Regions from separate parts of the Bacillus sp. SORGH_AS_0510 genome, predicted to be linked through region 3. Evidence: predicted binding sites of a transcription regulator. Region 3 holds the regulator's gene; each other region holds the start of a gene.
What was found. The regulator Rex, encoded in region 3, represses fermentation and respiration genes when NADH is low (regulators of the CRP and FNR family bind a similar motif). The targets are predictions, from matches to a motif close to TTGTGAAATATTTCACAA.
Positions count from the first base shown of each region.

Region 1: the regulator Rex is predicted to act here: its motif matches at 3,455-3,472, upstream of QE429_RS09640 (L-lactate dehydrogenase).
Region 2: the regulator Rex is predicted to act here: its motif matches at 1,093-1,110, upstream of QE429_RS02190 (AtpZ/AtpI family protein).
Region 4: the regulator Rex is predicted to act here: its motif matches at 3,048-3,065, upstream of QE429_RS06095 (cytochrome c3 family protein).

Region 1 covers NZ_JAUTAU010000001.1:1,901,740-1,906,608, forward strand. The annotation lists gene QE429_RS09615 (glycosyltransferase family 4 protein) at 1-1,008, shown strand, start outside; gene QE429_RS09620 (hypothetical protein) at 1,018-1,635, shown strand; gene rpmG (50S ribosomal protein L33) at 1,740-1,889, shown strand; gene QE429_RS09630 (5-formyltetrahydrofolate cyclo-ligase) at 2,028-2,594, shown strand; gene QE429_RS09635 (DUF92 domain-containing protein) at 2,591-3,379, shown strand; gene QE429_RS09640 (L-lactate dehydrogenase) at 3,547-4,500, shown strand; gene QE429_RS09645 (hypothetical protein) at 4,603-4,797, shown strand.
Region 2 covers NZ_JAUTAU010000001.1:423,105-427,973, forward strand. The annotation lists gene QE429_RS02185 (S8 family serine peptidase) at 1-910, shown strand, start outside; gene QE429_RS02190 (AtpZ/AtpI family protein) at 1,267-1,491, shown strand; gene QE429_RS02195 (ATP synthase subunit I) at 1,494-1,868, shown strand; gene atpB (F0F1 ATP synthase subunit A) at 1,890-2,603, shown strand; gene atpE (F0F1 ATP synthase subunit C) at 2,677-2,901, shown strand; gene QE429_RS02210 (F0F1 ATP synthase subunit B) at 3,016-3,546, shown strand; gene QE429_RS02215 (F0F1 ATP synthase subunit delta) at 3,543-4,079, shown strand; gene atpA (F0F1 ATP synthase subunit alpha) at 4,104-4,869, shown strand, end outside.
Region 3 covers NZ_JAUTAU010000001.1:4,818,740-4,823,608, reverse strand. The annotation lists gene QE429_RS24355 (ABC-F family ATP-binding cassette domain-containing protein) at 1-1,470, opposite strand, end outside; gene moaC (cyclic pyranopterin monophosphate synthase MoaC) at 1,638-2,135, shown strand; gene QE429_RS24345 (redox-sensing transcriptional repressor Rex) at 2,171-2,824, shown strand; gene QE429_RS24340 (YhbD family protein) at 3,179-3,802, shown strand; gene QE429_RS24335 (polymer-forming cytoskeletal protein) at 3,815-4,534, shown strand; gene QE429_RS24330 (cytoplasmic protein) at 4,550-4,869, shown strand, end outside.
Region 4 covers NZ_JAUTAU010000001.1:1,201,393-1,206,261, forward strand. The annotation lists gene QE429_RS06085 (phosphotransferase) at 1-54, opposite strand, end outside; gene secA (preprotein translocase subunit SecA) at 124-2,634, opposite strand; gene QE429_RS06095 (cytochrome c3 family protein) at 3,169-4,539, shown strand; gene QE429_RS06100 (NapC/NirT family cytochrome c) at 4,561-4,869, shown strand, end outside.

The DNA.
Region 1 (4,869 bases), 2.9 Mb from region 3:
CGGGACGAGCAATTTTTTAATTGGATTGCCGGTTTAAATCTAGCCATGGCCTTTAAGGCTGAGAGATTGGCAGAAGAAATTCCTTTTGATTTCATTCATGCGCATGATTGGCTCGTAGGGGCAGCTGCCATTACTTTAAATGAAACATTAAGTATACCATTAGTAACTACCATTCATGCTACAGAACATGGAAGGAATAATGGCATACATAATCAAATGCAACAGTTTGTTCATGAGAAGGAGCAGCAATTAATTGCAAAATCAAATCATATTATTGTTTGTAGTGACTATATGAAAGATGATTTACTGTCTATTTTTAAAGCAAATGAAGCTCAGATTTCAGTTATTCCAAATGGGGTAGAACCTGTTAGACCAGCACCCCCCGCTAGGGTGACATTTCCTGAATTTCACAATAAAAAATATATATTTTCTCTAGGAAGAATTGTAAAAGAAAAGGGTTTTGAAACCCTTATAAAAGCAGCAGAGATTAGTAAAGTGGATGGACTGGACTATTTGTTTGTTGTTGCCGGAAAAGGACCTATGTTAGAAACCTATCGCCAGCAAATATCTGCTAAGAAACTAGAGTCACATATTAAATTTATTGGCTACATTTCTGATGAGCAAAGGAATTCTTTAATACAAGAAAGTGTCTTGGCCGTTATTCCAAGCCTGTACGAGCCTTTTGGTATTGTTGCCTTGGAAACAATGGGATTCGGGAAACCAACGATCGTTTCAAATACTGGGGGTATGAAAGGGATAGTAAAACATCTCCAAACAGGTATACTAACAGCCCCAGGAGATGCCCGGCGTCTTTTAGAACAAATTGATTTTCTAATAAAGAATCCTAAGAAGGCACAAGAAATAGGTGAAAAGGGAAGACAAATTGTATTGAGTTTATACAGTTGGAAACGAATTGCATCAGAAACAAACAGAGTAATGGAAGATTTGTTGTTGAATGTTCGTGTGGGGAAGAATGAGAAGGAAGAACAGAAAATAATTCGTAAATAAGGTGTAAAAATGATGAATTTAATTGAAGACCAAAATAAGACTTCTAGCGGCACCCAATCCTTTGAGACACTTCTATTTATTCCAGGGCTTTGGGTTAATGGGAAGTACCATTGGCTGCAAAATTGTACAGAAAAGGTCATTTATGATGAAGAACTCACTATCAAAGTTAAACACATTCAAGTGCATTCAAAAATTCGTGTAACTCATATTTTTGTTAGTAATCACAGCAATAATGTGAAAGAAGTAAAAGTGCTGGCTATGCACCATTTCTCGAATGTAGGGAAGGATTATTTAACATTTGTTTCACCGATGGATAATCGAATCTTTCATCATGCCAATAAACATGTATATCTGGTAAATGGCCATTTTAAAGGCCTGGAATTGAAAGAATATACAGCTATGCCTCTTTGGAATACGTATACGGATCAAATTTGGAGTTCACTTCTCAAAGGAACGTTAAAGTACCAGCCTATGGCGAAAGGTCCTGCTGCAAGTATTTTTACCATGAAAATGCTTCTACAACCCCATGAAACAGCAAGAATGCATACCTGGACAATAACAGGTTCCAGTAAAAATGAGTTAATTGGAATGGAAGAAGTTCTTATTAAAAAAATAGGTAACATCTAATGTTGTTTTTCTTTTAAAAAACAGACTAGCATTTCCTTTTGAAAAATGATATTATAGAAAAGTCGTATGAACGAACTAGCTTAATCGTTTGGAGGGAAATAAACATGCGTGTAAATATTACGTTAGCTTGCACTGAGTGTGGAGACCGTAACTATATTTCAACAAAAAATAAACGTAACAACCCAGACCGTCTTGAGCTTAAGAAATATTGCCCAAGAGAAAAGCGTACAACAGCACACCGTGAAACAAAATAAGCAGTAGGGCTTCCTGCTGCTTTTTTTGTTGCATAAAATTAGGTTATGTTAAAGAACAGTGTTGAATTATACAGCCTGGAGAGGAAAGCAACAGGCAATTTTAAGAAAGCCAGAAATAATGTAAGGAGGTTCAAAGAGATGCATGATAAACAATCATTACGAAAAAGAATTAAAGTTTCTCTCTCCGAACTAACAATCCCCCTTTATGAAGACTATTCCTATAAGATTGCCAACCAGTTGTTTGAAGACGATGATTGGAAGGTTGCAAAGATCATTGGCATTACGATCTCGAAGCGGCCTGAAGTAGATACATATCAGATTATCCGTAAGGCCTGGGAACTAGGAAAACAAGTGGTTGTACCTAAGTGTTACCCCGAAGAAAAAAAGCTTGTGTTCAGAACATTGAAGGAATTCTCTCAGCTGGAGTCTGTGTTTTATGGTCTACTTGAACCAATAGAAGAACGAACAGATAAGGTTGAAGCAAATGAGATTGACTTATTAATTGTACCGGGGCTTGCCTATACAAGAGAAGGATACCGTGTGGGCTTTGGCGGGGGATATTACGATCGGTTTTTGACCAACTATTATGGGAAGACGCTATCACTTGCCTTTAATAATCAAATCGTTGAACAATTTGATATGGAAAGGCACGATCTACCCGTTTCTAAAATTATTACAAATCATGAGGTTATACATATCATATGAACGAAGGGTTCGTTGTTTTTATAGGTGTTTTAATAACAGGGTTAGCGGGGTATATTTTTAAATCCTTGACTGTGACAGGCGCGATTGCAGCGATTATTACTGGGTTAACAGTTTATCTTGGATTTGGAATAAGAGGACTAATCCTTCTGGGTGTCTTTTTTACATCTTCAAGTCTATGGTCCAAATACAAAAGTGCTGCTAAAAGAGTAATTGAAGAGAAGTTAGCCAAAGGTGCGACAAGGGATTGGCGGCAAGTATTTGCCAATGGAGGGGCTGCAGCATTTTTTAGTGTTATATATTATTTCCATGAAGATATTATCTATTTAATCGGGTTTGTTGTTTGTTTGGCCAGCGCAAATTCAGACACATGGGCATCCGAAATTGGCAGCCTAAGTCGTAAGCAGCCCATTTACATACGAACTTTTAAGCGAATCGAAAAGGGCACTTCAGGTGCAGTTAGCCTGTTGGGAAGCACAGCGGCACTTGCTGGCTCGCTTCTCATAGCAATCTTTAGTTATTGGTTATTTCAATTGAGTTTCGTTTTAGTTCTTCTTATTTTTTTATGTGGCTATTTAGGGAATGTCATTGATACCCTAGTAGGAGCTTTTTATCAGCAGGTAAATAAATGCATAGAATGTGGATTAGAAACCGAGAAAAAAGAACATTGCAACAAACAAACAATTAGAATAAAGGGTTCTACAATAGTAGATAATGATATGGTGAATTTCCTTTCAGGAGTCGTAGCAGCCGTTATAGCAATGGTTGTCGTTCAATTAACAAGGTAAATTATTAACGCAATGTACGTACACAATATTGATACATAGATAACGGTTACATTAAAAAATTATTGTAATGAAAGTTTGTGAAATGTTGTACAATCAAAGTGTGGTTAGATTATTTAAATTGGAACATGATGAAACGCACCCTAAAACTACTATTTGGAGGAATGATCATGTTAAATCGCGTGAATAGAGTAGCCTTAATCGGTACAGGATTTGTAGGCTCTAGCTATGCATTTGCCTTATTAAATCAAGGAATCACTGAAGAGCTTGTACTAATTGACTTAAATAAAGAAAAAGCCGAAGGAGATGCAATGGACTTAAATCATGGACTTCCATTCGCACCTTCTCGGACAAAAATTTGGTATGGTGATTACAAGGATTGTGGTCAGGCAGATCTTGTTGTTATTACAGCAGGTGCCAATCAAAAGCCTGGTGAAACACGACTTGACCTAGTTGAAAAGAATACAAGAATCTTTAAAGGTATTGTTGAACAGATTATGGCAAGCGGATTTGACGGGATTTTTGTAGTAGCTACCAATCCAGTTGATATTTTAACCTATGCTGTTTGGAAATTCTCTGGTCTTCCTAAAGAACGTGTTATTGGTTCTGGTACAATTCTCGATACAGCTAGGTTCCGATTCTTACTTGGTGAATATTTTGATGTCGATACCCGAAATGTTCATGCTTATATAATTGGTGAACATGGCGATACTGAGCTTCCTGTTTGGAGTCATGCTGATATTGCTGGAACATCTATTTCTGAATGGACAAAAAACAAAGATGGGTATAATCAGAATGATTTGAATCAAATCTTTTTAAATGTTCGTGACGCTGCTTACCATATTATTGAACGAAAAGGTGCAACTTACTATGGAATTGCTATGGGCTTAGTGCGGTTAACAAAGGCTATTCTGCGAAACGAGAACTCTGTTCTAACGGTATCTGCATATCTAGATGGGGAGTATGGACAAAACGATATATATATCGGAGTCCCTGCTGTTGTAAATCGAAATGGTATTAGAGAAATCGTCGAGCTAGACCTAAATAGTGATGAAAAAGAAAAGTTCACTCACTCTATTAACGTCCTAAAGTCAACAATGGAACCGGTCTTAAAAAATCTATAAGAAACAAATGAGAGGCTGCTCTAAGAGTTGAGCCTCTTTTTTTATTGGTTTCTTGGATAAGAACCATTTATTCATCACAAAATATCATTAGGAGGGATGAAAATGTCTCGTATGTTAACATCCATATTGATGATTGGCTCTATAGGCTACTTTGCCTACCGCTACAGATATCGATTAGTCAATGTTTTGCTTGGTTCTAGTTGGCTCCGCCGATTAGCGGTTGGTTCCATTATGAGCTTTCCAGGTGTAAAAAATAAAATGATGCAGTCGGTATTTGGAGGACCATCTGAACGGTGAAAGCCACAGATGGTCTTTTTTTTTGATGATAAGAATGTATTAAATTCGAATTTGAGAATTGTCCAGCTCCAG
Region 2 (4,869 bases), 4.4 Mb from region 3:
TAAGCCGGATATTGTCGCGCCGGGAGTAGCCATCAATTCGACAATTCCAGGCGGCTACTTATCACTACAGGGGACGAGTATGGCGGCACCGCATGTGGCAGGGGCCTGTGCGTTAATCAAGCAGGCGCACCCAGACTGGACACCGCTGCAAATTAAGGCGGCGTTGATGAACACGGCAAAGCCGCTTGAAAAAAGACGAATAAGTATAGTGGCTGACGATAGTCACGGCTATTACCGTACGTATGAACAAGGGGCCGGACGAATCCAGGTGGATGAAGCGATTAAGGCCACGTCACTGGTTTCACCGAGCAGTATGAGGTTTGGGAAATATAGCGAAGATGGGGATGTACACACATCCACTCTCCATGTGGAAAATAAGAGTGCGCATGTACAGCGTTATTCCTTCTCCATTCCAGAGAAGGTGGAGGGGTTGAGTTGGAGGTTCCCGCTGTCGTTCACGCTTGGACCGAAGGAATCGCGGGATGTGACAGTGGAATTGATGGTGGATCCGAAGGTGTTCTTGCGCAAGGTTCATGACGGTTACCTTGAAATGCAGGCAGGCACAACGACCATTCACATTCCATATTTGTATGTGCTGGAAGAGCCGGGATATCCAAGGGTGATGGGGTTTGACTTTGGTGAAGGGGACCAGCCGGGGCAGTACAAATATGAGGTCTATTTGCCTGGTGGTGCCGAGGAGTTTGGTATTGCGTTGTTTAATCCGCAAGACTACCGGTTTATGGGCTTTCTAGATACGAGGACAAATGTGAAGAAAGGGCTCATCCGCAAGGTCATTTCGCCTGAGCAGTTGCCGGCTGACGGGACGTACCTTGTGAAGGTATTTGCGAAAAAGGCGAAAAAGGAAGATTTTATTGAACGGATGATTGTGATTGAGAGGGAAAAGGAGTAATTTTTATGTGCATGGTGGGCAAGCCAAATTTGGACCGGTTTGTCCACCATGTTTATCACAGAAAAATATTTTGTGTCACAAAGTTCACAAAATGGACACAAAATGGTCAAAAAATAGATAAGAAATCCACTACAATAAGAGTGTAAATTAAAATTTCATGAGAAAAAGCTTTGGGAAATTGTTTGTGGGATAATTCACTAAATTCCATTGACTTTACAAGATGCCTATTGTATGCTAACAAAGGGTGTAAAATGATAGGGTTTTCATCGGAATTTCGACAATATTCTACGGTGTTTCCTACGTGTTTGCATACTAGTACCCGGTTGACATTCTCTGATAGTGAGGATGCGATAAGCATGCGAAAAAACAACCGTCATCCATTACAAGCTATGGCTTTAATGTCCGCAATAGTCTCCCAGTTAGTCGGTTCCATTCTAATAGGTATATTCTCAGGCAGATGGCTGGATCGGCAGTGGGATACCGAGCCGCTTTTCTTAATAGTTGGACTGCTCATTGGACTTGGAGCAGGCACCTATTCCATGCTTCTTTCAATCCGCCATTTCTATTCAGGAGATAAATAACTATGCCAGATTTTAGAATCATGTTTAACAGACAGCGGAAATGGCTCTTTTATGTATTAGCCATCTATGTTCTTGGCTGGGGATTCACACCCTACCCAACGGTTTTCTTAGGGCTGATCCTTGGGACATGCTTTGGTTACTTAAACCTTTGGTTATTAGTGAAGAAAACAGAGGACTTTGATAAAAAGGTTTCACAGGGCAAGAAAGTCCGCTCTCTCGGCTCGCTGTCCAGAATGGCAGTAGGTGGGATAGCCGCATTAATTGCATTAAGATACCCCGAGTATTTTAATATTATAAGTTTAGTAATAGGACTGATGACATCCTATATTGTCATTATGATAGATTATTTTTATCATGCAGTGCATGTACATAAATGAGTGGAAACGAGGTGAGTTTACATGGAACACGGAACTCCAGATTTTAAATTTATGGGGCTTTGGTTTAACGGTGCCAACATCTTAATGATTACCGTTGCCAGTTTGATTGTTTTCCTAATTGCAGTCCTTGCCACCCGCAAACTTGCGATGAAGCCAACAGGCGTACAAAATTTCTTCGAGTGGATCTTGGATTTTGTTAAAGGGATTATCAACAGCACAATGGATTGGAAGACAGGTGGCCGATTCCACATTCTTGGAATCACACTACTCATGTATATTTTTGTATCCAATATGCTTGGACTTCCATTCGCAGTGGTAGTAGGCGGAGACTTATGGTGGAAATCACCAACAGCTGACCCAACCATCACATTAACATTAGCTGTTATGGTTGTTGCGCTTTCACACTTCTACGGTGTAAAGCTACTAGGTGTAAAAGGATATGCAAAAGGCTTTGTCAGCCCTATGAAATTCCTATTCCCATTAAAAATAATTGAGGAATTTGCGAATACACTGACACTTGGTTTGCGTTTATACGGTAACATTTTTGCCGGTGAATTGCTTCTTTCTTTATTAGCGGCAGGACTAGCGCATCAAGGCATTGCTGGAACTATCGCAGCAGTACCACTGACACTAGTTTGGCAAGGTTTCTCGATCTTCGTTGGTTCAATTCAGGCGTACATTTTTACAATGTTAACAATGGTTTATATGGCTCATAAAGTGAGTCACGACCATTAATATAAACCGTTCATTACTCATGAACAAAATAAAAAACAATATTTTTTTATACATTTAAGGAGGAAAAACGAAAATGACAGGTTCAATTGGTATTTTAGCAGCAGCAATTGCAATTGGTTTATCCGCTATCGGCGCAGGTATTGGTAACGGTCTTATCGTAGGACGCACAGTAGAAGGTACTGCTCGTCAACCAGAATTACGTGGTATGTTACAAACTACAATGTTCATCGGGGTTGCGTTAGTTGAAGCATTACCGATCATCGGTGTAGTTATTGCGTTCATGGTTTTAAATAAGTAATTATTATTAAAACTCCAGATGGCGAAGACACCTAATCCTTCGCCATTCATTTATGTCTAGTTAAATTGTTGTTACTTTCATCGTTTAGCGACTCTTGAAAGGAGTGAACCCAGGGTGTTAACAAGCAATTTTGTATTGGCTACTGCTGCAGAAGGCGGTTCCCATATTAATTTGGGAGATATTTTCTTCCAGCTACTAATGTTCATCATTTTGTTAGCGTTGCTGAAGAAGTTTGCATGGGGTCCATTAATGGGCATCATGAAGGAACGTGAATCACACATTGCTAACGAAATTAATGCGGCTGAAAACAGTCGTTTAGAAGCGAAGAAGCTTTTAGAAGAGCAAAGAAATCTTTTAAAAGAAGCACGTACTGAAGCTCAGAACTTAATGGAAAACGCTAGAAAGCAAGGCGATATCCAACGTGAAGAGATCGTAGTTGCGGCACGTACTGAAGCAGAACGTATTAAAGAAGCTGCGAAGCTTGAAATCGAGCAGCAAAAAGAGAAAGCAGTTGCAGCTATTCGCGAACAAGTTGCTTCCCTGTCTGTATTAGTTGCTTCTAAAGTAATTGAAAAAGAATTAACTGCAGCAGACCAAGATCAACTTATTAACGAATATATCAAAGAGGCAGGAGAAGGGCGATGAGCAATTCTATGGTAGCAAAACGCTACGCGTCAGCTCTTTTTCAAATTGCAAAAGAACAGCAGATTCTGAGTACAGTAGAAGAAGAACTTCGTGTAGTAAAAGAAGTTTTGCAATACAATGCTGATTTGAAAGCTGTTCTAAAATCATCAAAACTAACGATTGATAAGAAAAAAGAGATTTTAAAAGCAGCTTTTGGATCTATCAATGCATATGTACTCAATACATTGTTAATTTTGGTTGATCGTCACCGCGAAGACGAAATCGTTGAAGTGGTGAATGCCTTTATTGAACTGTCAAATGATGAAATGGGTGTAGCTGAAGCCGCAGTGTACAGTGTTCGTGCACTTACAGATGCAGAGCGCGAAGCTATTTCTACTACATTTGCAGCAAAAGTAGGCAAGAAATCATTAAAAATCGAAAATATCGTTGATTCCGAATTGCTTGGCGGCGTAAAGCTCCGCATCGGAAACCGTATATATGACGGAAGCTTGCGCGGCAAGTTAAACCGTTTAGAACGTAAATTGTTAAGCTAAGATTCGTAGATAGGGGTGAAACTCATGAGCATCAAAGCTGAAGAAATCAGTGCCCTGATAAAGCAGCAAATTGAAAACTATCAGGCAGAAATTCAAGTGAGTGATGTTGGTACAGTTATCTCCGTAGGTGACGGTATCGCACGTGTTCATGGCCTTGACAATGTCATGGCTGGAGAACTTGTTGAATTTTCAAACGGCGTTATGGGTATGGCACAAAACCTAGAAGAAAATAACGTCGGTATTATTATCCTTGGACCTTTCACAGACATCAAGGAAGGCGACGAAGTACGTCGTACAGGACGCATCATGGAGGTTCCAGTTGGTGAACAACTAATTGGACGTGTTGTTAACTCTTTAGGACAACCAATCGATGGTATGGGTCCAATCAATACTACTAAAACTCGCCCAGTTGAAGCAGTAGCTTCAGGCGTTATGGCGCGTAAATCTGTTCATGAGCCATTACAAACTGGTATCAAGGCGATTGACGCACTAGTTCCAATTGGTCGTGGTCAACGTGAGTTAATCATCGGTGACCGTCAAACAGGTAAAACATCTGTTGCGATCGATACAATCCTAAACCAAAAGACTGAAAACATGATCTGTATCTATGTTGCAATCGGTCAAAAAGAATCAACTGTACGTAATGCGGTAGAAATGCTTCGTAAAAACGGCGCATTAGATTACACAATCGTTGTGTCTGCATCTGCATCACAACCAGCTCCAATGCTATTCTTAGCACCATATGCGGGTGTTGCGATGGCTGAAGAGTTCATGTACTCTGGCAAGCACG
Region 3 (4,869 bases):
ATCAATTAGTGCATTCTCCAGGACTTCCTTGCTATCAAGGTCCAAGTGGTTCGTCGGCTCGTCGAGGATCAGAACATTGGCCTTTTCTAGCATGAGCTTGGCAAGTGCCAACCGTGCCTTTTCGCCTCCGCTAAGAGTGGAGACAATTTTTAGCACATCATCACCAGAGAACAAGAAGTTTCCTAGAACGGTACGAATCTCTTTTTCATTTTTTAGCGGGTAATCATCCCACAGCTCATTTAATACTCGCTTATTAGAGGTTAACTCTGCTTGTTCCTGATCGTAATAGCCAATCGCAAGGTTTGTCCCATATTGAATGGTTCCACCAAGTGCGGGGAGCTTCTTAATAATGGTTTTTAAAAGTGTAGACTTACCGATTCCGTTCGGGCCGACAAGGGCAATGCTTTCACCCTTAAAGGCACGGAAGGAGATATCCTCAGACACTTTATCGCCCTCGTAACCAACCGCTAGTGAATCGACGGTTAATACATCATTCCCCGTTTGTTTTTCAATTTCAAAAGAGAAGGTAGCGGACTTCTCATCCCCAAGAGGGCGGTCCATTAACTCCATCTTCTCTAATTTTTTCCGGCGGCTCTGTGCCCGTTTCGTTGTTGAGGCGCGCGCTAAATTTCGTTGGATAAAATCCTGCAGATTCGCTACCTCTTGCTGTTGCTTTTCATACAGTTTCATATCCCGTTCATAATTGGCCGCTTTTTGGTCAAGGTACGCACTGTAGTTCCCCGGAAAACGTTGGATTTGCTTGCGGGAAACTTCATAGACCTGATTCACGACTTTATCTAGAAAGTAACGGTCATGGGAGACGATTAAAATAGCGCCATCATATCCCTGCAAATATTGTTCGAGCCAGGAAAGGGTATCAATGTCCAGATGGTTGGTAGGCTCGTCCAAAATTAAAATATCAGGTTTCGTTAACAGCAGTTTCCCTAAAGCAAGCCGGGTTTTTTGCCCTCCGCTTAAACTAGCAATCATGAGGGAATTGTCTTGAAAGTTTAGACCATGGAGAACGGAACGAATGTCAGCCTCGAACTGGTATCCACCCTGCTCCTTAAATTTTACTTGAAGGGTATCATATTCTTTAAGAACCCGTTCATACTTGACGGCATCTTCAAACACAGCGGGGTCTGCCATTTGTTCTTCCAGCTGGCGAAGAGATTTTTCCATGAGGCGAAGTGGTTCAAAAACGGTCAGCATTTCATCCCAAATGGATAAATTGGATTCTAATCCTGTATTTTGGGCTAAATAACCGATCGTTACTTCCTTTGGCTTGATAATTTCTCCGCCATCATGGGACAAATGTCCGGCAATAATCTTTAGAAGTGTCGATTTTCCAGCCCCGTTACGGCCGACAAGAGCCACGCGGTCTCTTGTTTGTAATTCTAGCTTTATATTCGATAAAATAAGGTCAGCACCATAGTATTTTTGTAATTGATTGACTTGTAATAAAATCATATTTTTCACCTCTATTACTTAGGACTAGTGTACCGTATTAGCGGAATGACGGCAATAACTCGGACTCTTCCCGTGCCTCTTCTGATAAAAAATTGCTTCATTCGTTCAAAGTTTCACACACATAAAAGGGAAAATAGTGTATTATTTTTTGATAGGAGGATTTTTTTATGGCCGAATTTACGCATTTTAATGAAGAAGGCAGAGCGAAAATGGTGGATGTCAGTGACAAACCTGAAACGGCGCGAACTGCCATTGCTCATTCTAGCATAACCGTAAGTAAAGAGATTTTTGACAAGATCACCAATCATGAGATGAAAAAAGGCGATGTTTTAGCTGTTGCCCAAGTGGCGGCTGTTATGGCGGCTAAAAAAACATGGGATCTCATTCCGATGTGTCATCCTATTCCACTAACAGGAGTTAATATTTCTTTTGCGTGGGAAGAGGAGCAAACAGGAAATTTTCAATTACATATTGAGGCAGCAGTGAAAACAAAAGGGAGCACAGGTGTGGAAATGGAAGCGCTAACAGCTGCATCTGCTTGTGCCCTAACTGTCTATGATATGTGTAAAGCAGTTGATAAAGGGATGGTCATTGGACCAACCTATTTAGTGGAGAAAACAGGCGGCAAAAACGGTGATTTTAGGAGAAATGGTCAGGTTAAATAAGATGTAAGAAAACCATTCATGGGATGTGGGAGAAGATGAGTAACGAAACAATGAAAATACCACAGGCGACAGCCAAGCGGCTGCCCCTCTATTATCGATTTTTAAAGAACCTGCATACTTCCGGTAAACAACGAGTTTCATCCGCAGAACTAAGTGAAGCGGTAAAGGTGGACTCGGCAACAATTCGCCGTGACTTTTCCTATTTCGGGGCTTTAGGTAAGAAGGGGTATGGCTATAATGTAAACTATTTGTTAACCTTTTTCCAGAAAACGCTGGATCAAGATGTATTAACAAAGGTTGCGTTAATTGGAGTAGGTAATCTAGGGACGGCCTTTTTAAACTATAACTTTTTGAAGAATAACAACACGAAGATTGAGGTTGCCTTTGATGTCGATCCAGAAAAAATGGGGACGAAAATTCGGGAAGTTCCGGTTTATCATTTGGATGACCTAGAGAAGGTGTTGGAAAACAGCGATATTCAAGTAGCCATTTTAACAGTTCCAGCGCCGGTTGCACAAGTAATTACAGACCGACTTGTGAAGGCGGAAGTGAAAGGAATCTTAAACTTTACGCCAGCCAGGTTAAATGTGCCGGCATCCATCCGGGTTCATCATATCGACCTAGCCGTGGAACTGCAATCATTGGTTTACTTTTTAAAACACTATCCAACAGAAGATACAGATGAATAGTACTAGGTAAGGCCTTTTACGAAACTTGCTTCGTAGAAGGCCTTTTATTTTTTCTGTTTACGTAACCATTGTTGTTATGGAGGAAAAGGGAAATAATGTTCATTTTGTATCAAAGCTATACTACGAAGAAGCTGGCTAATTTGGATTGCTCCCTTAGAAGAGTAACGAATAAACGGAGTTTTTCCGGTTATTTGCAAAATCGAGCTCATTTAGGAATAGATAAGCGGAGGTTTTCCGGTTATTCAAAGAATGGTACCCCATTAAAAAAAGCCTTTTTTACATAAAATTGTAAATTATAACTTTACAAACGTAACAGTGTTATGTTACATTGTTAATCAGAAAGGGGTTTTTATCATGAGTGAGGAGTTAATCTCAAAAAAAGACCTATTAGAATTGGCGGGAATTTCGTATGGACAGTTGTATAGGTGGAAGCGTAAAGACCTTATTCCGGAGGAGTGGTTCATCCGGAAATCAACCTTTACCGGCCAGGAGACATTTTTTCCAAAAGAAAAGATTCTGGAGCGCATTAATAAAATTCAAACAATGAAGGAAAATCTTTCACTTGATGAACTTGCAGACATGTTTTCACCGAATATTTCAGACCTGCAGTTAGATAAGGATGAGTTAGTGAAACGTAACATTGTTTCGATAAGTGTAATGAATTTTTACTTAGAGAATGAAAAAGGCAGCCAAACGTTTTCGATTAACAGGATGCTTGAGGTATTCGTCTTAGAGAAGCTGCTGCAATCCGGCGAAATTAATTTGGATGAGGGAAAAATGCTGCTACAGGTATTAAAGGAGCATGCTGCAATCATTAAACAAAAAAGCTGTGAAGTAGTCATTACGCGCAAGCTTGGCGTGTCAACGTGTCTGTTGTTAATCAACGCGGAAGCGGTTCATTTTGATCAGGGGACAAAAGTGGTCGTCCAGCTTTCCCTGATGTCCTGCATGGAAGAGATCAAGGCTAAATTACTATAAAGGAGAATATACATGGATACGAAGGATAGAGGAGACTTAGTCATCAATGGTTTCGGAGCCTCGAACGGTGGAGCATTTCACCAGGTCACATTGAATGGATTCGGTACGGTACACAGTGATGTGGAATGCATAGAGTTTGAAAGTAATGGGTTCGGGACAGTGGATGGAAATGTGAAAAGTGAGCACACCAAAATAAACGGCAAAGCAAAGGTAAAGGGGACGATGGAGTCCCAAAACGTCTCAATCGATGGAACGGCAAAGATTGAGGAACATCTTATTGGAAAAATCGTAAAGGTTTACGGTAAGGCGTCGGTGGGTGGCAGAGTAAAGGCTGATGAAGTCAAAATTAATGGCGTTTTAACGGTTGGAGGAGATTGCGAGGCTGAGATGTTTAAAGCCGATTCTCAATTTTCTATTGGTGGGTTATTAAATGCGGAGGACATTAAAATTCAGCTGCATGGTCCTTGTAAGGCAAAAGAGATTGGCGGAGAAACGATCACCGTGAAATATAAAGGATCCCTTTTTGGGAGTTTAATAAAACCGTTGTTTCCTACACAGTTGGAAGTAGAAGTGATTGAAGGAGACAAAATCGAACTGGAGAATACGATTGCTAAGGTTGTACGTGGAAATCAGGTGAAGATTGGCCGGAATTGTCAAATCGCTGTGGTGGAATACCGGGACGATTTTTCGCAGCACAAACAGGCTGTAGTCAATGAAAGTAGAAAGGTGTAGTAGGAGGGAAGGAACATGGAGAAAAGTAGTAACCTTATTATCAACGGTTCAGGGAGTTATCCTGGCGGTCAATATAGAAAAATCAGCATCAGAGGAGAGGGGACCATCGTCAATGATGTAGACTGCTCCAGCTTTCATGTATATGGAACGAGTGAGGCTCGGGAAAATGTCAAAGCGGGTTCGGCTAAAATCCTTGGTGAAGCAGAGGTAAAAGGAATGATGGAGGCCGAGGAAACACTCGTTATGGGGACGATGTCAGTCGGGGGTAAGGCGCAGTTGAAAAAAATGAAGATTTACGGCTTGCTCGAGGCTGAAGATCGATTGAGTGGAGAGTC
Region 4 (4,869 bases), 3.6 Mb from region 3:
TCTTACTGATTGAGTGGAGAGAAGGGAATGAGTGACTTTGATTAGATTATTCATTTTTACCTCCGGACAATTCAGATATAAAGAAAGAACCGACGATCTATTCGCCGGTCCCTCCCATTATTATTACTTGACTGCTCCACAGCAGTTTTTATATTTTTTGCCGCTTCCACAGATACATGGATCGTTGCGACCGATATCCATTTGATTTACTTTTGGTTTTTTCTTAACCGGCTCTCCGTCTTCCTTTGGATTGACTGCTTGACCTTTCGCTACCTCTTGACGCTCAAGGTTATTGCGGATTTCTGCTTTCATGATGTACATAGCCGCTTCATCTTCAATTGATTGAATCATTGATTCAAACATCGCAAACCCTTCGTGCTGGTATTCACGAAGCGGATCGATTTGGCCGTACGCACGTAAGTGAATACCTTGGCGAAGCTGATCCATTGCATCGATATGATCGATCCACTTGGAATCAACCGCACGCAATGTAATAACTTTTTCAAATTCACGCATTTGCTCTGATGAAAGGATTTGCTCTTTTTCGTCGTAGCGCTCCTTCACTTTGGCAAAAATGACGTCGACCATTTCTTCTGGATCTTTTCCTTTCAGATCTTCAATGGTGATGTCACCTTCATGCAGAAGAGTTGCTTGGACGTACTCAACAATGGCTTGTAGATCCCAATCTTCCTCATCCTCATGGCGGGAAGCATGAACCTCTACATTTCGTTGAATGGAATTTAGAATCATTTTTTGAACGATTTCACGGAGATCTTCAGATTCTAATACTTCATCACGCTGGCTATAGATGATTTCACGCTGTTGGCGTAGAACATCGTCATATTGTAAGAGCTGTTTACGAGCGTCAAAGTTGTTGCCCTCTACTCGTTTTTGTGCAGACTCAACGGCACGGGAAACCATTTTACTTTGAATTGGCTGGGTATCATCCATACCAAGACGCTCCATCATCGCTTTCATATTATCAGAACCGAAGCGGCGCATCAGTTCGTCTTCCATTGATAAATAGAACTGTGTGATACCAGGATCTCCTTGACGTCCAGAACGACCGCGAAGCTGGTTATCTATACGTCTACTTTCATGACGCTCTGTACCAATAACGGCAAGACCGCCAAGCTCAATGACGCCTTCACCAAGCTTAATGTCCGTACCACGTCCCGCCATGTTTGTAGCGATAGTAACTGCACCTTTATGGCCTGCTTCAGCGATAATTTCGGCTTCTCTTTCATGGTTCTTCGCGTTCAACACATTGTGACGGATACCCTTTTTCAATAGGTATTTAGAGATTAATTCAGATGTTTCAATTGCCACCGTACCGACTAGGACGGGTTGTCCTAATCTGTTGCGCTCAGCAATATCCTCAACCACAGCACGGAATTTGCCATCCATTGATTTGTATATTAAATCAGGGCGGTCATCACGAGCAATTGGTCTATTTGTAGGGATCACAATAACATTCATATTATAAATGTTACGGAATTCTTCTTCTTCCGTTTTAGCCGTACCTGTCATACCAGCCAATTTTTCATACATACGGAAGTAGTTCTGGAATGTAATTGTAGCCATGGTCATGCTTTCGTTTTGAACTTCGAGGCCTTCTTTTGCCTCAATTGCCTGATGCAAGCCCTCGCTGTAGCGGCGGCCTTTCATCAAACGACCGGTAAACTGGTCAACGATTACAATTTCGCCTTCCTGCACCACATAATCAATGTCAAGGTGCATGCTGACATTTGCTTTTAATGCCTGATTAATATGATGGTTCAACGTAACGTTTGCCATATCAAAAAGGTTTTCAATTCCGAAAGCTTTTTCAGCTTTGCTGATTCCTTCTTCTGTCAACATAACGCCCTTTGTTTTTTCGTCGTACGTATAGTCAACATCCTTAGTTAACATACGAACAAATGCATTTGCTTGAATATAAAGGGCTGCAGATTTTTGGGCTGAGCCTGAAATAATCAATGGTGTACGTGCTTCGTCAATTAAAATAGAGTCTGTTTCGTCAATAACCGCATAATAAAGCGGACGTTGTACTTTTTGCTCTTTATAAAGGACCATATTGTCACGAAGGTAGTCGAAGCCGAACTCATTGTTTGTACCATAGGTAATGTCGGCAGCATAGGCAGCCTGTTTTTCATCCTTATCCATGCTGTTTAAGTTTAAACCAACAGTAAGGCCTAAGAATTCATACAGCTGACCCATCTCAGCCGCGTCACGGCTTGCTAAGTATTCGTTGACAGTTACTACATGAACTCCTTTACCAGAAAGAGCATTCAAGTAAACAGGCATGGTCGCTGTTAAAGTTTTACCTTCACCTGTTTTCATCTCCGAAATGTTTCCTTCATGGAGTGAAATACCCCCCATTAACTGGACGTGGTACGGATATAAGCCAAGAACACGGCGTGCACCTTCACGGACAACCGCAAATGCTTCTACTAGTAAATCATCAAGGGATTCTCCCTTTTGATAACGAGCTTTGAACTCTTCAGTTTTCTCACGAAGCTGATCGTCGGAAAGCCTTTCCGTTTCTGCTGCAAGTGCTTCAATTTTCACTGCGAGCTTGTCTAAGCGCTTTAATTCACGCTTGTTCAGATCAAACACTTTATTTAAAATCCCCATATCTGATGAACGCTCCTTTTTATCGAGACTAAATCGTCTTTTTCAAAAATCATTCTGTCAAAAATATTCGATAATTTCCTTTTTTATCTTACCATTTCCACTATAGAGTGACAACATTGTTAGCGTGGAATCAAATTTTGTCATTCTATTATTATATCGCTTTCCAATCGAAACTTCTATTTCGAAGGGTTCGGTTTTTTGCCATATTTGACAATCTTATGGCGAGGAAACTTAGAAGCTTTTTGCTTAGTAAAAAGAATGGCACTTAATCTATATAAAAATGAATAAATATATTTTCTATTGTATATTTATTAGTTTTTAGATAGGTTTCTACTGTCTGGGTAGTGATAAGTTAACTGTTGGTATAACAATGTTTTTATGTTGTTTTTAGAGTTTATAATTTTGTCACAGGTGTGTAGAAATATTCACAAATTGTACATTGGAATATACTCTTACAATGTTAGATACTACCTTTAGAGAGGTTAATCTGGAAAAAAATTAGAGAATCAATCCAAGATGGGAAGGGTGAGTATAGTGGCCATTTGGGGGAGAAAGAAAAATAAAAATGAAGAACCGGAAACAAGAGAAGATAGAAAAAAAGGCCCAATACGAAGACTTTGGCAAAAGTTCCGAAGTATAGATTGGAAGAATCCAGTGAACAGGTGGAAATTGCTATTTGTTTCACTTGTTGGTTGTATTGTTGTTTTTGGAGGCGGTTATGGTGTCCTGTCGTTAACCAACTCCCCGACATTTTGCGCAAGCTGCCACGAAATGGCACCAGAGTACTCCTCCTATACAGCGAGTGCTCACAATCAAATCACATGCGTTCAGTGCCATATTAAGCCTGGAACAATCAACATGCTGACACACAAAATGAAGTCGATGAAAGAAGTATACTACCACGTTACTGGTGTCCCAAAACAAATCGTTCAAACAGAAGAAGAAGCTGTCTCCAATGAAAACTGTTTACAATGTCACTCAAAAAATCGCCTGGTTACTGCTTCAGGTGACTTGAAGGTGAACCATAAAGGCCATATAGAAAAAGATATACCATGTATTACCTGTCACGCAGGTGTTGTTCATGCGAAGATGGCAACTCGTGGAATTAACGTGGAAGACGCTCGTGGCCACTGGACAAAAGAAAGTGCCCAAAAATTGATGGAAAAGAAATACTTGAGACCTAATATGGGTTCATGTATTGATTGCCATGACAAAGTGAATAACGGTGAAGAACCATGGAAAGATGTGGCCTACAACGTTCCTCCAAATCCAGAAGAGATGGAGAAGAAACTCGAAGAGAAAGAAAAAGAAGGAACTGTTCAAGCCACTAAGGATGACGAAACAATAGATGCAGCAGCAACAGTTGAGCATGATCAAAAAACGCAAGAAATTATTCTACAAGCAATCGGTAAACAAAAGAAAGATGTAAAAATTTCGATGGAGTGTAAAACCTGCCATAAACAGACAGATATTCCTAAAACACATAAAAATGTTGATTGGAGCAATAATCATGGCACAACAGCAGTTAAACAGCTAGATAAATGTGTGAACTGTCACCAGGATTCTAAGTGGGTTAGAGAGATTCCAAAAGAAGATATTCTTTCACTGTTGAAAATGGGCAATCAAAAAGAAAAGTATGTTCCTAACATGACATTGGTGAAGGAACAAGCTAGAACGAACAAATTCTGTAGTGCCTGTCATGCAGACCGACCAGATAGTCATGGTGAAAGTAATCAATGGTTAACCTCTCACGCTTCGAAAGCGAAAACGGCTGAAATGAAAGCTGAATGCTTTGTCTGTCATGATCGTGAGAAACCAAAAGCGGATTCAACAGATGCCATAGCTCCGACAGATGTGTATTGCCAATATTGCCATAGAACGGGCTTTAAAGATGATAAAAATTAAGGCTTAAAAGGAGGGAAAACAATGGAAGAAGAACACAAAGACCAGACCTCCCCTCCACGGACTCGCTACAAATTATATAAGTATTTAACCGTAGCACTGCTATTTATCGTCGTCTTTTTCTCATTGGGACTCATAGGAGTAGAAACGACTTCGAGTTCCAGTTTTTGCTCCTCGTGCCATGAGATGAAGCCGGAGTTTTATACGTGGAAGGCCTCCACCCATAGTGAGGTGGATTGTGTTAAGTGTCATATAGGTTCAGGTACAGAGGAATATGCAAAGGCAAAGGCAAACGGACTCATGCAGATATACAAAAAAGCAACGCAAACATAC